Regions from separate parts of the Clostridium sp. CM039 genome, predicted to be linked through region 2. Evidence: a T-box and tRNA genes for the amino acid it is inferred to sense, from the RefSeq annotation. Region 2 holds a T-box; the other holds one or more tRNA genes.
The links. The T-box of region 2 lies ahead of pheS (phenylalanine--tRNA ligase subunit alpha). A T-box ahead of a tRNA ligase gene usually reads a tRNA of that ligase, here a tRNA-Phe.

Region 1 (7,693 bases), 1.1 Mb from region 2:
GAGTTGGTAACACCCGAAGTCCGTGAGGTAACCGTAAGGAGCCAGCGGCCGAAGGTGGGATTGATGATTGGGGTGAAGTCGTAACAAGGTAGCCGTAGGAGAACCTGCGGCTGGATCACCTCCTTTCTAGGGAGTAGATGTATTGACTTCGGTCGATGCAATAGAAGAATATTAATTTGTTCTTCAAAAATATCTATTGTAATTAATCGTACCTAGTTCTCTGTTTAATTTTGAGAGACTAATTTTATCTAACTCTTAGGAGTTAGATAATGAATAGTTTTTCTTAAAATGTTCTTTGAAAATTGCACAGTGAAAAAAGTTGTTTTAAAAAAATTAAAACTACGCAAGTAGTTTATAAATTAATTTAATACAATTTCGCAAAATTAATATAACCGTCTATGTAAATAGACAGAATCAAGGTCAAGCTACAAAGGGCGCATGGCGAATGCCTTGGCACTAGGAGCCGAAGAAGGACGCGTTAAGCTGCGATAAGCTTTGGGTAGGCGCAAATAGCCTGTGATCCAAAGATTTCCGAATGGGGGAACCCACATAGTAACAACTATGTACTGCATACTGAATAAATAGGTATGCAGAGGTAGACCCGGGGAACTGAAACATCTAAGTACCCGGAGGAAGAGAAAGAAACATCGATTTCCTAAGTAGCGGCGAGCGAAAGGGAAAGAGCCCAAACCCAGGTCTTTGATCTGGGGGTTGAGGATAGATCATAAATACTGCAATTCCTTAATTGAAGATAGCTGGAAAGCTGCTCCGCAGAAGGTAATAGGCCTGTAAATGAAAAGGAAAAACAGTCAGATCTAATCCAGAGTACCACGAGACACGTGAAACCTTGTGGGAAGCTGGGAGGACCACCTCCCAAGGCTAAATACTACCTAGTGACCGATAGTGAAGAAGTACCGTGAGGGAAAGGTGAAAAGAACCCCGGAAGGGGAGTGAAATAGAACCTGAAACCGTGTGCCTACAACCGGTCGAAGCACTTTATATGTGTGACGGCGTGCTTTTTGTAGAACGAGCCAACGAGTTACGATATGTAGCAAGGTTAAGTACTTAAGGTACGGAGCCGAAGGGAAACCAAGTCTGAATAGGGCGCATAGTTGCATGTCGTAGACCCGAAACCGGGTGACCTATCCATGGCCAGGATGAAGCGGAAGTAAAATTCCGTGGAGGTCCGAACCACGTTGGTGTTGAAAAACCATGGGATGAGCTGTGGATAGCGGAGAAATTCCAATCGAACTCGGAGATAGCTGGTTCTCCTCGAAATAGCTTTAGGGCTAGCGTCGATTAATTGAGTAATGGAGGTAGAGCACTGAATGGGCTAGGGGCTGACAACAGTTACTGAACCCTATCAAACTCCGAATGCCATATACTTTTATTTCGGCAGTCAGACTGCGAATGATAAGATCCGTAGTCAAAAGGGAAACAGCCCAGACCATCAGCTAAGGTCCCAAAGTGTAAGTTAAGTGGAAAAGGATGTGGGATTTCTAAGACAACTAGGATGTTGGCTCAGAAGCAGCCACTCATTTAAAGAGTGCGTAATAGCTCACTAGTCAAGAGATCCTGCGCCGAAGATGTCCGGGGCTAAAACTTACCACCGAAGCTATGGGTGTACACAATTGTGTACGCGGTAGAGGAGCTTTCTGTACTGGCTGAAGTCATACCGTAAGGAGTGGTGGACGGTACAGAAGTGAGAATGTTGGCATGAGTAGCGAGAGTTAAGTGAGAATCTTAACGGTCGAAAACCTAAGGTTTCCTGAGGAAGGCTCGTCCTCTCAGGGTTAGTCGGGACCTAAGCCGAGGCCGAAAGGCGTAGGTGATGGACAATCGGTTGATATTCCGATACCACCAATGGACGTTATTAGAAATGGGATGACGCAGGAGGATAAGATGTGCACACTATTGGATGTGTGTCTAAGCATTTAGGCGGAGCAGACAGGCAAATCCGTTTGCTCTTAACGCTGAGATGTGATGGGGAAGGGAATTTATTCCTGAAGTATCTGATTCCACGCTGCCAAGAAAAGTCTCTATCGAGGATATTGGTGCCCGTACCGCAAACCGACACAGGTAGGTGAGGAGAGAATCCTAAGACCATCGGAAGAATTGTTGTTAAGGAACTCGGCAAATTGACCCCGTAACTTCGGGAGAAGGGGTGCCTACGTAAGTAGGTCGCAGAGAATAGGCCCAAGCAACTGTTTAGCAAAAACACAGGTCTCTGCTAAAGCGAAAGCTGATGTATAGGGGCTGACGCCTGCCCGGTGCTGGAAGGTTAAGGGGATTACTTAGCGCAAGCGAAGGTATGAACTTAAGCCCCAGTAAACGGCGGCCGTAACTATAACGGTCCTAAGGTAGCGAAATTCCTTGTCGGGTAAGTTCCGACCCGCACGAATGGCGTAATGATTTGGGCACTGTCTCAACAACACATCCGGCGAAATTGTAGTGCAAGTGAAGATGCTTGCTACCCGCGATTGGACGGAAAGACCCCGTAGAGCTTTACTGTAGCTTAGCATTGAATTTCGGTATTGTCTGTACAGGATAGGTGGGAGACTGAGAAACATGGGCGTCAGCCTGTGTGGAGTCATCCTTGGGATACCACCCTGACAGTACTGAGGTTCTAACTGGAGGCCATGAATCTGGTCACAGGACATTGTTAGGTGGGCAGTTTGACTGGGGCGGTCGCCTCCAAAAAAGTAACGGAGGCGCCCAAAGGTTCCCTCAGCGCGGTTGGAAATCGCGCGAAGAGTGCAAAGGCAGAAGGGAGCCTGACTGCGACACTTACAAGTGGAGCAGGGACGAAAGTCGGGCTTAGTGATCCGGTGGTACCTCGTGGGAGGGCCATCGCTCAACGGATAAAAGCTACCTCGGGGATAACAGGCTGATCTCCCCCAAGAGTCCACATCGACGGGGAGGTTTGGCACCTCGATGTCGGCTCGTCGCATCCTGGGGCTGAAGTAGGTCCCAAGGGTTGGGCTGTTCGCCCATTAAAGCGGCACGCGAGCTGGGTTCAGAACGTCGTGAGACAGTTCGGTCCCTATCCGTCGCGGGCGTAGGAAATTTGAAGGGAGCTGTCCTTAGTACGAGAGGACCGGGATGGACAAACCTCTGGTGCACCAGTTGTCACGCCAGTGGCATCGCTGGGTAGCTATGTTTGGAAGGGATAAACGCTGAAAGCATCTAAGCGTGAAGCCCACCCTGAGATGAGATTTCCCATAACTCGCACGTAAGTGCGGTGTTAGTAAGACTCCTGGAAGACCACCAGGTTGATAGGTTAGAGGTGTAAGCATGGTAACATGTTCAGCTGACTAATACTAATAAGTCGAGGGCTTGACCTAAATATATAATTAAAAGTAATGCGAAATACTTCTTTCGTAAGAAAGAAGCGAGGCTTTGAGCGTGAGCGAAAAGACTAATTCACTGTGCAATTTTCAGAGAATATTTATATTCTCAATCTGGTGATTATGGCATGAAGGTAACACCCGTTCCCATACCGAACACGAAGGTTAAGCTTCAATGCGCCGATGGTACTGCAGGGGTGACCTTGTGGAAGAGTAGGTTGTCGCCAGGTAATGTGGCTGGATAGCTCAGTCGGTAGAGCAGAGGACTGAAAATCCTCGTGTCCCTGGTTCGATTCCTGGTCTAGCCACCAAGTTATGGCGCTATAGCCAAGCGGTAAGGTCAAGGTCTGCAAAACCTTTATTCCCCGGTTCAAATCCGGGTGGCGCCTCCAAAACACTTTGTAAATATTACAAAGTGTTTTTTTTGTGGTGTGCCCAGCAGGCTTGTGGAGCCAATAGGCTGAGAAGGGTCTATCTAACCTAACTAACGGAGGGTTGTACAATAAATATTTGAACCTAATTACACGATGTCTACCTACTTCATTATTTGTTATAGTAAATGGTAAAGTTTTGCTTATTTTAGATATGCTCAGTTAATTTTTTAGTGGATATAAATAAATAAAATATCTATAACTTTTATTTAAATTAAGAAATATAGCGAAAAAGCTAGAAATACCTATATTGATACATATGGATTAGTATAAATAACATATATGGGCATATATTATGGTATACGCACTATAGGGAGCTTAGTACAAGTAGATTAATATATGAAATGCTAGTATAATCACATATGTTGGTCACAAAACTATTTATATCTAGTATTTTTAATTGATTTAGGGGGTCTGGCTTTTATGTATAAAGAGATGGTTCAAAGAAAAAAGTTTCCAGCTATAGTATTGTTATTTATTACATTAATTGTATTTATATGCTTATCAGACGTATTCACTAAAGTAAGTATAGGCAGAATAAATATTAAGACGTTTGTAACTATGTTCTTTAATACACTAATGATTGCTCTTTGCTATATGGAGTTTTCAAAATGTAAGGTTAAGTATAAGTATTCAATCGTAGCAGATCAATTCATTATCCATAAGATAAAAGGTGAAGAGGTTAAAATACTAGAAGATATTAAATTAAAGGATATAGATTATATTGGTAAATATAAAAACTACAGTGCAGGTGTTCATATTAGTAGCAGTAAAAAGTATATTTGTTCTACGTTTATTGGGAGTAAGTTTTGTTGTATATATAAAGTAGGAGATAACTTTAAAAAATTTTATTTTGAGCCTAGTGATGGGTTTATGAATAAAATTAAATTACTAAAAGAAAAAGCATATTTTAAAAATAAATAATAGATATATATAAGAAGTATAATTGAGTTATGATTATACTTCTTTTTTATATGTGCCAGGCAGGGAATTAACTAGGTTGTGAAAGTCCACTGTGTGGGTCTGTAGTTGCCGATCACTAGCTGAAGGAGGCCCTAGGTAGGGTTCCAACCTAAGGAATACGAATATTTAATGGATAATACTGTATTATTTGTAGAAAAAGAAACTATTTATTAAAGTAAAGGGTGAGAAAACAAAGGTAGACCGAGTATGGAAATTAAGTTTCTTGAGCTTTCATTTTATAGGTCCAAAGATTAAGTTAGGGTGTAGAATACATCCAAAATCTATTGCCAAGATGAGAAAGGGCTATTGGAGAATCTCCAACAGCCCAATTATGAGTCGCTCATTAACAAATGATACTTTAAAGAAACGTTTTAATTGCATATTATTTTAATTCAAGTCCAATTTCTTTTAATAACTCTTCTTTCTCAATAATATCGAGGCCTGTTAAGGCAAGAGCTTCTGCAGCTTTTATCATATTATTTTTACAAAAATCTGTTTGAGTTTCTAGAGCAAATGCAGGTGAGGGGCAACTCAACGAGGAATCTTCTGTAATAGATATGGATGGATATATGCATGGAGTAATATGACTTATAGAACCTATTCCCAGACCATATAGAGTATTTTTACAACAAGCAATATCGATGATGCCGCATTCTTTTAAGTTGTGTGTAAATATTCTTGATAAAGATTTATTTGTCAAAAGCTCTTGTGAAGGCAATTCAAATATGCTTATTTCTCCGGTTATATTCATTATTTGAGATAGTGATTGAATAAAGGTTACAATAGTTTTTTCTAGAGATTTAGCTTCTTTTAGGCTAGGAGCTTTTAAATAAAATTTGGCCTCTGATTCAGAAAATTCATTAATGCGCGAAGAGGCATTTTCTATAGAAATGCTATCAATAAAATACCTGTTGTGCAATCCTTTTAATAATTGACTTAATGTATTAAGTATAAATAAATAGGAATCCAAAGATGAAAGGTTACTAAGAGCTTCATTGTTATTATTAATAGTTTGGGTACATTTAAGTTTAAGTGGAATTGTAGCCATGGAGGTGCCGCTTTCCGCATTGCTTGTATCACAGTGAGGAGCAATAATAACATCCATATCATCAAAACATTTTTCCTTTGCTAAAGCTAATTCTGCGCCGTTTGTGTACTCGCCTGGGCATCCTAATAGAAGTACACTTCCACCGCTTTTAGATATTACTTTTGATAATCCTAATGCTGCCGCAATAGAAATGCTAGCATTCACGTTATTACCAAAAATATGACCTACATTTTCAGTAGACGTGTATTTGCATATATAGCATATCTTAGGGTGGCCATTTCCATATTGAGCATAAAAAGAAGTAGGAATATTACAATAATTTTCTTGTATTTCAAAACCATGAGCTTTTAACATATTTATTATGTAAGAATAACCTTTATACTCTTTATAACTCGTTTCTGGATTAGTATAAAGATAATTAGATAAATTGTGGATATCTTCTTTTATACTGCTTATATAACTTATAATTTCTTGTTTCATAGCCTTCGCTCCTTTCAAAATGTTCATACCTATTAACACATTTAGTATAACCAAAGGTACATAAATATATTGATAATAATAAATAATATTTTATAAGTTTAAATAATAATTTTATATAGCTATTTATGGCATAAAATGTAGATAAATATATTTTAAATTATTAAGTGGACAAAATAAGAAACCGTACTTAGTTGAATAAAATATAGTATAAGAGGCTATACTGTAGGTAATTTTTAATTAGCAAGTTTAAGGGGGAAATTATGAAAAAAGAAAAATGTATTATATGTAGAAAGCCTCTAAATGATGGTATAATAATAAATGGAAGAGGGATTTGCAATAATTGCGAAGGAAGAATTATAGAATCAAAGGCTAATACTGATTTTTATGAATATTACAAGAACTGTATAAGAAAGACTTTGGTGCAGTTTATACCAAGAGGAGTGACTAAGGATTGTCAAGATTACCACTTGTAGATGGAGTGTTAAAATATATAAAAGAAAAAAATGTTTCCTTTTGTATGCCAGGGCATAAGGGAGGGCTTGGGTTTTTTAAAACGATAAGAGGCAAGGAGCTTTACGAAAATTTTATAAAGGGAGATATTACTGAGGTCGATGGACTAGATAATCTCCACCATGCAGAAGGAATAATAAAAGAGTCTCAAGAGTTATTGAGTGAATACTATGGAAGTATTAAATCTTATTTTCTAGTGAATGGTAGTACTAGTGGGAACTTAGCTATGATTTTTTCATCCTTCAATGAGGGTGACAAAATCATTGTAGAGAGAAATTGTCATCGCTCGATATTTAATGCCATTATTATGAGAAAACTAAAGCCAGTATATATTAAAAATGAAATTCATCCAAAATATGATGTTCCTTTTCCTTTAGATAAGGAGCATTTTTCCACTTTAATTAATGAAAATAAAGATGCTAAAGGGATTATTGTTACCTACCCTAATTATTATGGTATATGCTTTGATTTATCATACATTACTCAAATTGCTAGAAAATATAATATTAAGGTATTAGTAGATGCCGCTCATGGTGCGCATTTTGGTGCCAATAAGTTATTACCCGAAAACCCTTTGAAAATGGGAGTTAATATGGTAGTTATGAGTGCGCATAAAACTCTACCTAGCCTAACGCAAACAGCTTTTTTACATGTAGGAAAAGGCACGGATATCAGTAAGGTAGATTTCTATGCAAGTGCCTTTTTAAGTACAAGTCCATCTTATATGCTTTTATGTTCTATGGATTATGCAAGATTTTATCTTCAAGAGTGTGGTGAAAATGATTATGAAGAGTTAATTAAAATATGTAAATTTAATAGAGAGAGAATCAATAGATTAGGCAAATTTCACATTATAGGTGAGGAAGATTTATTAGTTGTATCAGAGAATTCCACTAAATATGATAATAAGTATA
Region 2 (7,693 bases):
GAAAATCCTAAAAATTTAAGTTTCCAAGGTCTATCTACTGTACTCTTTTCTTTATTCACTCTAAGCTTTAACTTTTCCTCAATAAATCTCGTAATACTCTTCATTACTCTATTTGCTGATTTCTCACTTTTGACGTATATATTCGCATCATCAGCATATCTACAAAAGTTTAGTCCTCGTTTTGTTAGTTCTACATCGAGTTCATGTAACATTACGTTACTTAATAATGGGGACAAAGGCCCGCCTTGAGGTGCTCCTTCTTCTGTATTCATAAATACCCCATTTATCATCACTCCACTTTGTAGATACTTTCGTATCAGAGAAATTACTCTACTATCTTTAATATCTTCCGATAGTATCCTTATTAATTTATCATGATTTATCGTATCAAAGTATTTAGAAAGGTCTATATTCACCGTCCATGTATGTCCAGCATTAATATATCCCCTACATTTTTCAACAGCTTGTTTTCCACTTCTTAAAGGTCTAAAACCGTAACTATTATCAGAAAATTTCTTTTCATATATTGGTATTAGAGTTTGTGATATCGCTTGTTGAATAACTCTATCTAATACAGTAGGTATTCCAAGTAGCCTAATTCCACCGTCAGGTTTTGGTATTTCTACCCTTCTTACGGCTAGAGGTCTATATCTACTTTCTAATAATGATTGCCTTAATTCTTGTCCATGCTCTTTTAGATAATGTAGAAGTTCATCTACTGTCAAACCATCAATCCCATGACTTCCTTTATTGGCTTTTACTCTTTTATATGCTTTATTCATATTATCTCTCGATAATATCTGCTCGAGTAAACCATTATCATATTCATTCACATCGTTTCTTCCTTCTTCTGACATAGAGGAAATACTATGCACTTCTACATTACCTTCGAGTTCCACTCTATTCTCTCGTAGAGAGCCTTCTTTATGAAGTTGTCTGCTTTTATCATATTTTCTCGTATCCTTCAAAATTCCAAACCTCCTATTGTTCAGTCCTTCCCACGCTAACGCGTTTTGCATGGTACTATGACGTCTGCTGACTTCTGATAGTTCAGCCATACATCACTGTATGGGTTGTTATTTCTAAATTCATATCCACAACTTACCTATCAGATCTCCCCGGGTAAGAACGCAATCTTTCACTCCATCTATCTGCTACATTTACACCACTTGTTTCGAATAGTTTTGGGCTTCGTTTTGTATTGCAAACTTACCCACAAGCATATGCCTTATATGTAGTTTCTGTTCGTCAGACCGGAGTTTGGCCGCCAACTTCCTTCAGATTCCATCTCACGATGGACACCCTTGTCTTAAGCTATGCACTTGGCACTATTAACCCGTGCTAGGGACTTTCACCCATTAGATTGCGCCCATGCCGGGCGCACAATGATAAAACCCCCTTATTACTAAGGGAGTTTTAGTTTACTTTCATTATCTAAGTTCAGCACCTAATTTATGCTCTAGAGATCTTAATATCTTTTCATGCACCTTGTTTACTTCTTCATCTGTTAATGTCTTGTCCGAGCGTCTATATACTATAGCATAGGCTATACTTTTCTTTCCTTCTGCTATTTGTTTCCCCTTATACACGTCAAATAATTTTACACTTTCTAAAATATTTCCACCTTGCTTTACAATTATATCATCAATGTCTTGAACTAGAACCCTCTCATCAACTATAAGTGCAATATCCCTTGTTACAGCTGGAAACTTTGGAAGTGCTTTGTATTTCTTATTTAAGTCAGCATATTTATATAATATATCTAAGTTTAATTCTGCTATATAACATCTTGGCTGCACTTCATAGTTCTCCGAAACACTCGGATGAATTTCTCCAACCACACCTATAAATTCTCTCTTTACATATAGGTTTGATGTTTTTCCTGGGTGATAAGTTGGATTTTCACTTTCTCTTTTAAATGATGTATTTTTCATTCCCAAAATATCTAATACATTTTCCACTACACCTTTTAAATCCAAATAATCAGCATTTCCATACATTCCTATAGTTAATATATTTCTTTCCTCTGGAAGCTTATCTGCATCTTCATTTGGTATATACACCTTACCTATTTCGAATAACCTAGCTTCTTCATTATTCCTTGAATAATTCCTTGATAAACATTCCATCATAGATGCTATAGTTGTAGTTCTCATTATACTATAATCTTCTCCTAAAGGATTTTTTATAGTAACTACTTTTCTTAACTCACTATCTTCTGGAACTAATATTTTATTAAATATTTTAGGACTTACAAAAGAATAACTTATGGATTGATTAAGTGCACTGCCAATTAAAGAAAGCACTACTTTATCTTCTAACTTTTGCTTTTCACTTTTCCCACTTTTTGAAGTTTCACAATTAGGAATAGTAGATGGTATGTTATCATAACCATACATTCTAGCTATTTCCTCTGCGACGTCTTCTCTAATGTTAATATCAGACCTAAACGTAGGCACATGTATAACTAAAAAATCCCCTGTTATTTCTGTAGCAAGTTCTAATCTATCAAGGTATATTTTCATATTGGGCATAGATATATTAGTTCCTAAAAATTTATTAATCCAATTTGCATCTACTTCTAAAGTATGAGATTTAACTTTACTCGGATATACCTCAGTGCATCCGTCCATTATTTCACCCGCACCTAATTCTTCTATTAAATGACAAGCTCTATCCATTGCCATTTCAGCCATATTAGGATCTAAATCTTTTTCAAATTTAGAAGATGCATCGGTTCTTAAAGATAATTTCTTAGAAGCGAGTCTTATATTAACCCCATTAAAGTTTGCACTCTCAAATATTATGCTTGTGCTGTCTTCTTTAATTTCTGAATTTAAGCCTCCCATAATGCCTGCAATTGCTATTGTTCTATCTCCATCTTTAATAGTTAAAATGCTTTCATCTAAATCTCTTTCTATCTCATCCAAGGTAATAAATTTTTCTCCGTTACCCGCTCTTTCTATCACTATATCATTAGTCGTAATTTGCCTAGCATCAAATGCATGCATAGGTTGACCAAGCTCTACCATAACGAAGTTTGTGATATCCACTATATTATTTATAGGTCTAATTTCTGCTTCTATAAGTCTTTCCTGCATCCATTGTGGAGAAGGCTCAATTTTTACATTTTTTATACCCTTTAACATATATCTTCTGCAAAGTTCATCATTAATATGAACCTTATAAAGGTCTTCCACATTATCCTTGCAGGTAGCTTTATAATCAAGTGCTGGTTTTCTATACTGCGTGCCTAAAGTTGCAGCCGTTTCTCTAGCTATTCCTAGAATACTTAAGCAATCTGCTCTGTTTGAAGTTATTTCAAAATCTATTAGTACACTTTGAAGATTTAATACTTCTTTTATGTCTTTTCCAATGATGGTATCGCTTGGAAGTATCATTAGTCCATCAACTGGTTCATCAACTGCAATTCCAAGTTCTTCCTCAGAGCAGAACATACCATTTGAAACTATTCCACGGAGTTTACCTTTTTTTATTTTTAGTCCTCCATGTAACGTTGATCCGTGAAGTGCTACTGGTACTATATCCTGTTCTTTCATATTAGTAGCTGCTGTAACGATTTGTGTCGGCTCGTCTAATCCTATATTTACTTGACATATAACTAATTTCTCAGCATCCGGATGTTTTTCTATTTTTATTATTTTCCCTGTAACAACCTTCTCAATTTCAGCACCTGATATAATAACCTCTTCTACTTTCGAACCAGACATGGTTAACTTATCTCCAAGCACCTTTGGTGAAATATCTATATCTACATAATCTTTAAGCCATTTAACTGGAACTTTCATTTTATATCCTCCTACAATTTGTATAGTATTAAATCATCTTCTGCGAAGCTGCATTATTATTTATATTTTAGAATTGTTTTAAAAATCTCATATCACTTTCATAAAGTGCTCTAATATCGTCTATTCCGTATTTTAACATTGTAATTCTATCAAGGCCAAACCCGAAAGCAAATCCGCTATAAACTTCTGGATCAATCCCACAATTTCTTAAAACGTCCGGATGAACCATGCCACAACCTAAAAGTTCTATCCAGCCGCTACCGCCGCAAACCTTGCACCCTTTACCATTGCACACAAAGCAAGTGGCATCCATCTCAGCTGATGGCTCTGTAAAAGGAAAATGATGTGGTCTAAACTTTGTTTCCATTTCGTCCCCGAACATTTTTTGCGTAAATAATTCTAGCGTCCCTTTTAAATCAGCAAAGGTAATTCCCTTATCTACTATAAGCCCTTCAATTTGATAAAATATTGGTGAATGAGTAGCATCTGCTGCATCGGATCTATAAACTTTACCTGGCGCTATCATTTTTATAGGCGGTTTCTGAAGCTCCATAGTTCTTATTTGTATTGGTGAAGTTTGGGTTCTTAAAACTATATTATCATTTATGTAAAAAGTATCTTGTTCACCTCTTGCCGGATGATTTTTAGGTATGTTTAATGCCTCAAAGTTATAATAATCTCTTTCTACCTCAGGGCCCTCTTCAATAACAAATCCCATAGATAAAAATATTTCATTAACTTTTTCAAGTGTTAACTCTAACGGATGTCTTTTACCTACTGTTTGTTTTTTCCCTGGCATAGATATATCTATAACTTCACTTTTTAGCTTCATTTCTTTTTCATTGTTTTTTAATGTATCTGAAGCTTTATCTATAAGTGTCTCTATATCCTCTCTTACTTTATTTGCTAATTTTCCAACAATTGGTCTTTCTTCATTTGATAACTGTCCCATGCCTCTTAATATTTGCGTCAATTCACCTTTTTTGCCCAAATATTTAACTCTGATATTTTCTAATTCTGTTTTAATAGCAGCTCCTTTTAATTCTTCTAAAACTGCAGCTTTTATCGTTTCTAACTTTTCTTTCATAATGAATGCTCCTCTCATATTTTGATAATTCTTTATAAAACAAAAAAAACCATCCCCAATAAAGGGACGGAAAATCCGCGTTACCACCCTAATTGACTAAAAATAGTCCTCTTAGATAAATTTATCGGTTTTACCCGCTATCGGCTACTTTTTTTCACCATTAGAACTCTGGAGTGAACTTGGATATAAAAATTTCTTAATGAAGCTCTCAGTCTAAGGCTTCTTATCCCTGTAAGTATCTTTATATTTACTTTCTCCGTCACAGTTTATTATTAATTTATGGTAGTATACAAAATATTATAACCACAACTACAAAAAAATTCAACTATGAATTTAAAAATCATATATTATTTTTCTGTCTTACGACTTCATACATCATAATTGATGCAGCTACAGCTGCATTTAAAGATTCTGCACCACCAGGCATGGGAATTTTAATTTTCAAATCACATATCTCATAAACTTCGGCGCTTATTCCATTTCCTTCATTTCCAACTGATATAATAACTTTCTCTCTAAGGTCTACATTATAGAAGTTTTTATCAGTATCCAATGAACTAGTAACTAGCTTAAATCCAGCGCTCCTAAGCTTTTGCACCACCGATAGATCACTATCGCAAATAACGGGTATTTTAAAAATAGAACCCATTGTGGATCTTAAAGTTTTTTCATTATAGATATCTACAGTTCCTTTTGTAATTATAACTCCTAGTGCTCCCGCCGCATGAGCTGTTCTAATTATAGTTCCCATATTACCTGGATCTTGTATTTTATCAGCTAACATATAGAAGCCATGATCATATTTAATCTCTACCGGTTTATTTCTAACTGTAGCAATAATACCTTGCGGATTATCCGTATCGCAAATACTTTTAAATAAACTGTCACTAACACTATAAACTTTAGTATTCTTCTGTAGCTTGTTTTTCATACAAGAGTTTTCATATTTTGAATCTCCTCTAGCACTTATAAAAATGTGCACCACTTCAAAATCAGAATCCAAAGCTTCTTCTACAAATCTGAAACCTTCAACTAAAAACATATTACTGTCTTTCCTATATTTCTTTTCTTTTAACTTTTTGATATCTTTAATCAATAAATTATCCTTACTTTGAATATGTTCCAAACTGAATGCTCCTTATTTAACTAGATTTTCCAACTTATTTAATTCTTCAATATTACCTATTGCAACAATAATATCACCTGGTTCAACAATATTATCAGCTGCTGGAGCAACATCAATATCATTGTTTCTTTTTATAGCCATTACATTTATACCATATTGAGCTCTTATATTTAATTCTCCCAGGGTTTTATTATGCCATTCTTCAGGACTAATAACTTCAGCTATACTATAATCAGGAGATAATTCAATATAATCTAATATATTTGATGATACTAAATTATGAGCAACGCGTACACCCATATCTCTTTCTGGAAAAACTACTCTGTCTGCACCTATTTTATATAATACTTTAGCATGCAGGGCATTAGTCGCTTTTGTTATCACATATTTTACTCCTAATTCTTTAACTAAGAGTGTTGCCAAAATGCTAGATTGGATATTAGAACCTATACTAATGACTGCACAATCAAAATTACGAATTCCAAGAGCCCTTAAGCTATTTTCATCATTCGCATCAGCTTGAACTGCATGAGTTACATTATCCGAAATATTTTGAACTACATCTTCATCAAAATCAACTGCTAATACATCATTTCCCAAAGAATATAATGTTTCAGCAACGGATTCTCCAAATCTTCCGAGACCTATAACGATAAACTGTTTTTTACTCATTAACCCCACCCCTATCCAATTAAAATTTTGCCTTCTGGGTATTTTATATTTCCCGATTTACTTTTTTTATTTTTAGCTAATGCTAGTATTATAGTAAGTGGTCCCACTCTCCCTGCATACATGGTAAGTAAGATTATTACCTTTCCTACAAATGTTAATTTTGTAGTTAATCCGAGTGTTAATCCAACTGTAGCAAATGCTGAAGTAGCCTCATACAAAAAGTATTCAAAAGGAATATTCGGGCTCTGTGTAATAGATAATATCATGGTAACTGATATAACAATTGTTAGGGAAATAAGTGATACTGCAAACGCTTTATACACAAATTCTTTGCTTATGCGCTTTTGAAATATTTCAGTATCTTCTCTTCCACGAACCACAGACACTATAGTCATAAAAATCACAATGGCAGTAGTCGTTTTTATTCCACCCGCCGTTGATCCAGGCGATCCTCCAATAAACATTAAAATTATTGTTAAAAACTTTCCCGCCGTGGTCATTTTACCGAGTGGTATAGAATTAAACCCTGCTGTTCTTGGGGAAATTGATGCAAAAACGGAAGATAAAAATTTGCCCTTAATAGACATTCCTTGCATAGTGTCAGCATTATTCATCTCAAAAATATACATAAGTATTGCCCCTAAAACAACCAATGCTATCGTCGAGTAAATAACTATTCTAGCATGGAGGGACAATCTTTTTGTTCCCTTGCAATTATAAATTTCTACCCAAACATAAAATCCTAACCCACCTATTATTATTAATGCTGCAATTGTTAATATTACTACAGAATTACTAGCATAAGCAGTGACACTATTAAAGTTTCCAATCAAATCAAACCCAGCATTGCAGAACGCAGACACCGAATGGAACACGCTATAATAAATCCCTTTGGCAATTCCAAATTCAGGAATAAATTGTGTTGAGAATAACACCGCACCTGTTATCTGAACATAAATTGTAAATATCAATACATATCTGACCATTTTCACTAACCCT

Region 1: it has a tRNA-Phe gene. The T-box ahead of pheS (phenylalanine--tRNA ligase subunit alpha) is inferred to sense a tRNA for this amino acid. The anticodon was not compared.

Annotation. Positions count from the first base shown of each region.
Region 1 covers NZ_CM143649.1:2,798,812-2,806,504, reverse strand. The annotation lists rRNA gene ACWJJ2_RS13010 (16S ribosomal RNA) at 1-126, shown strand, start outside; rRNA gene ACWJJ2_RS13005 (23S ribosomal RNA) at 419-3,344, shown strand; rRNA gene rrf (5S ribosomal RNA) at 3,461-3,577, shown strand; tRNA gene ACWJJ2_RS12995 (tRNA-Phe) at 3,583-3,658, shown strand; tRNA gene ACWJJ2_RS12990 (tRNA-Cys) at 3,665-3,739, shown strand; gene ACWJJ2_RS12985 (hypothetical protein) at 4,202-4,702, shown strand; gene ACWJJ2_RS12980 (zinc-binding metallopeptidase family protein) at 5,124-6,269, opposite strand; gene ACWJJ2_RS12975 (sigma factor G inhibitor Gin) at 6,530-6,742, shown strand; gene ACWJJ2_RS12970 (aminotransferase class I/II-fold pyridoxal phosphate-dependent enzyme) at 6,721-7,693, shown strand, end outside.
Region 2 covers NZ_CM143649.1:3,946,176-3,953,868, reverse strand. The annotation lists gene ltrA (group II intron reverse transcriptase/maturase) at 1-968, opposite strand, end outside; gene pheT (phenylalanine--tRNA ligase subunit beta) at 1,431-3,809, opposite strand; gene pheS (phenylalanine--tRNA ligase subunit alpha) at 3,877-4,896, opposite strand; T-box leader at 4,956-5,168, opposite strand; gene ACWJJ2_RS18595 (TrmH family RNA methyltransferase) at 5,237-6,022, opposite strand; gene ACWJJ2_RS18590 (potassium channel family protein) at 6,035-6,694, opposite strand; gene ACWJJ2_RS18585 (TrkH family potassium uptake protein) at 6,706-7,693, opposite strand, start outside.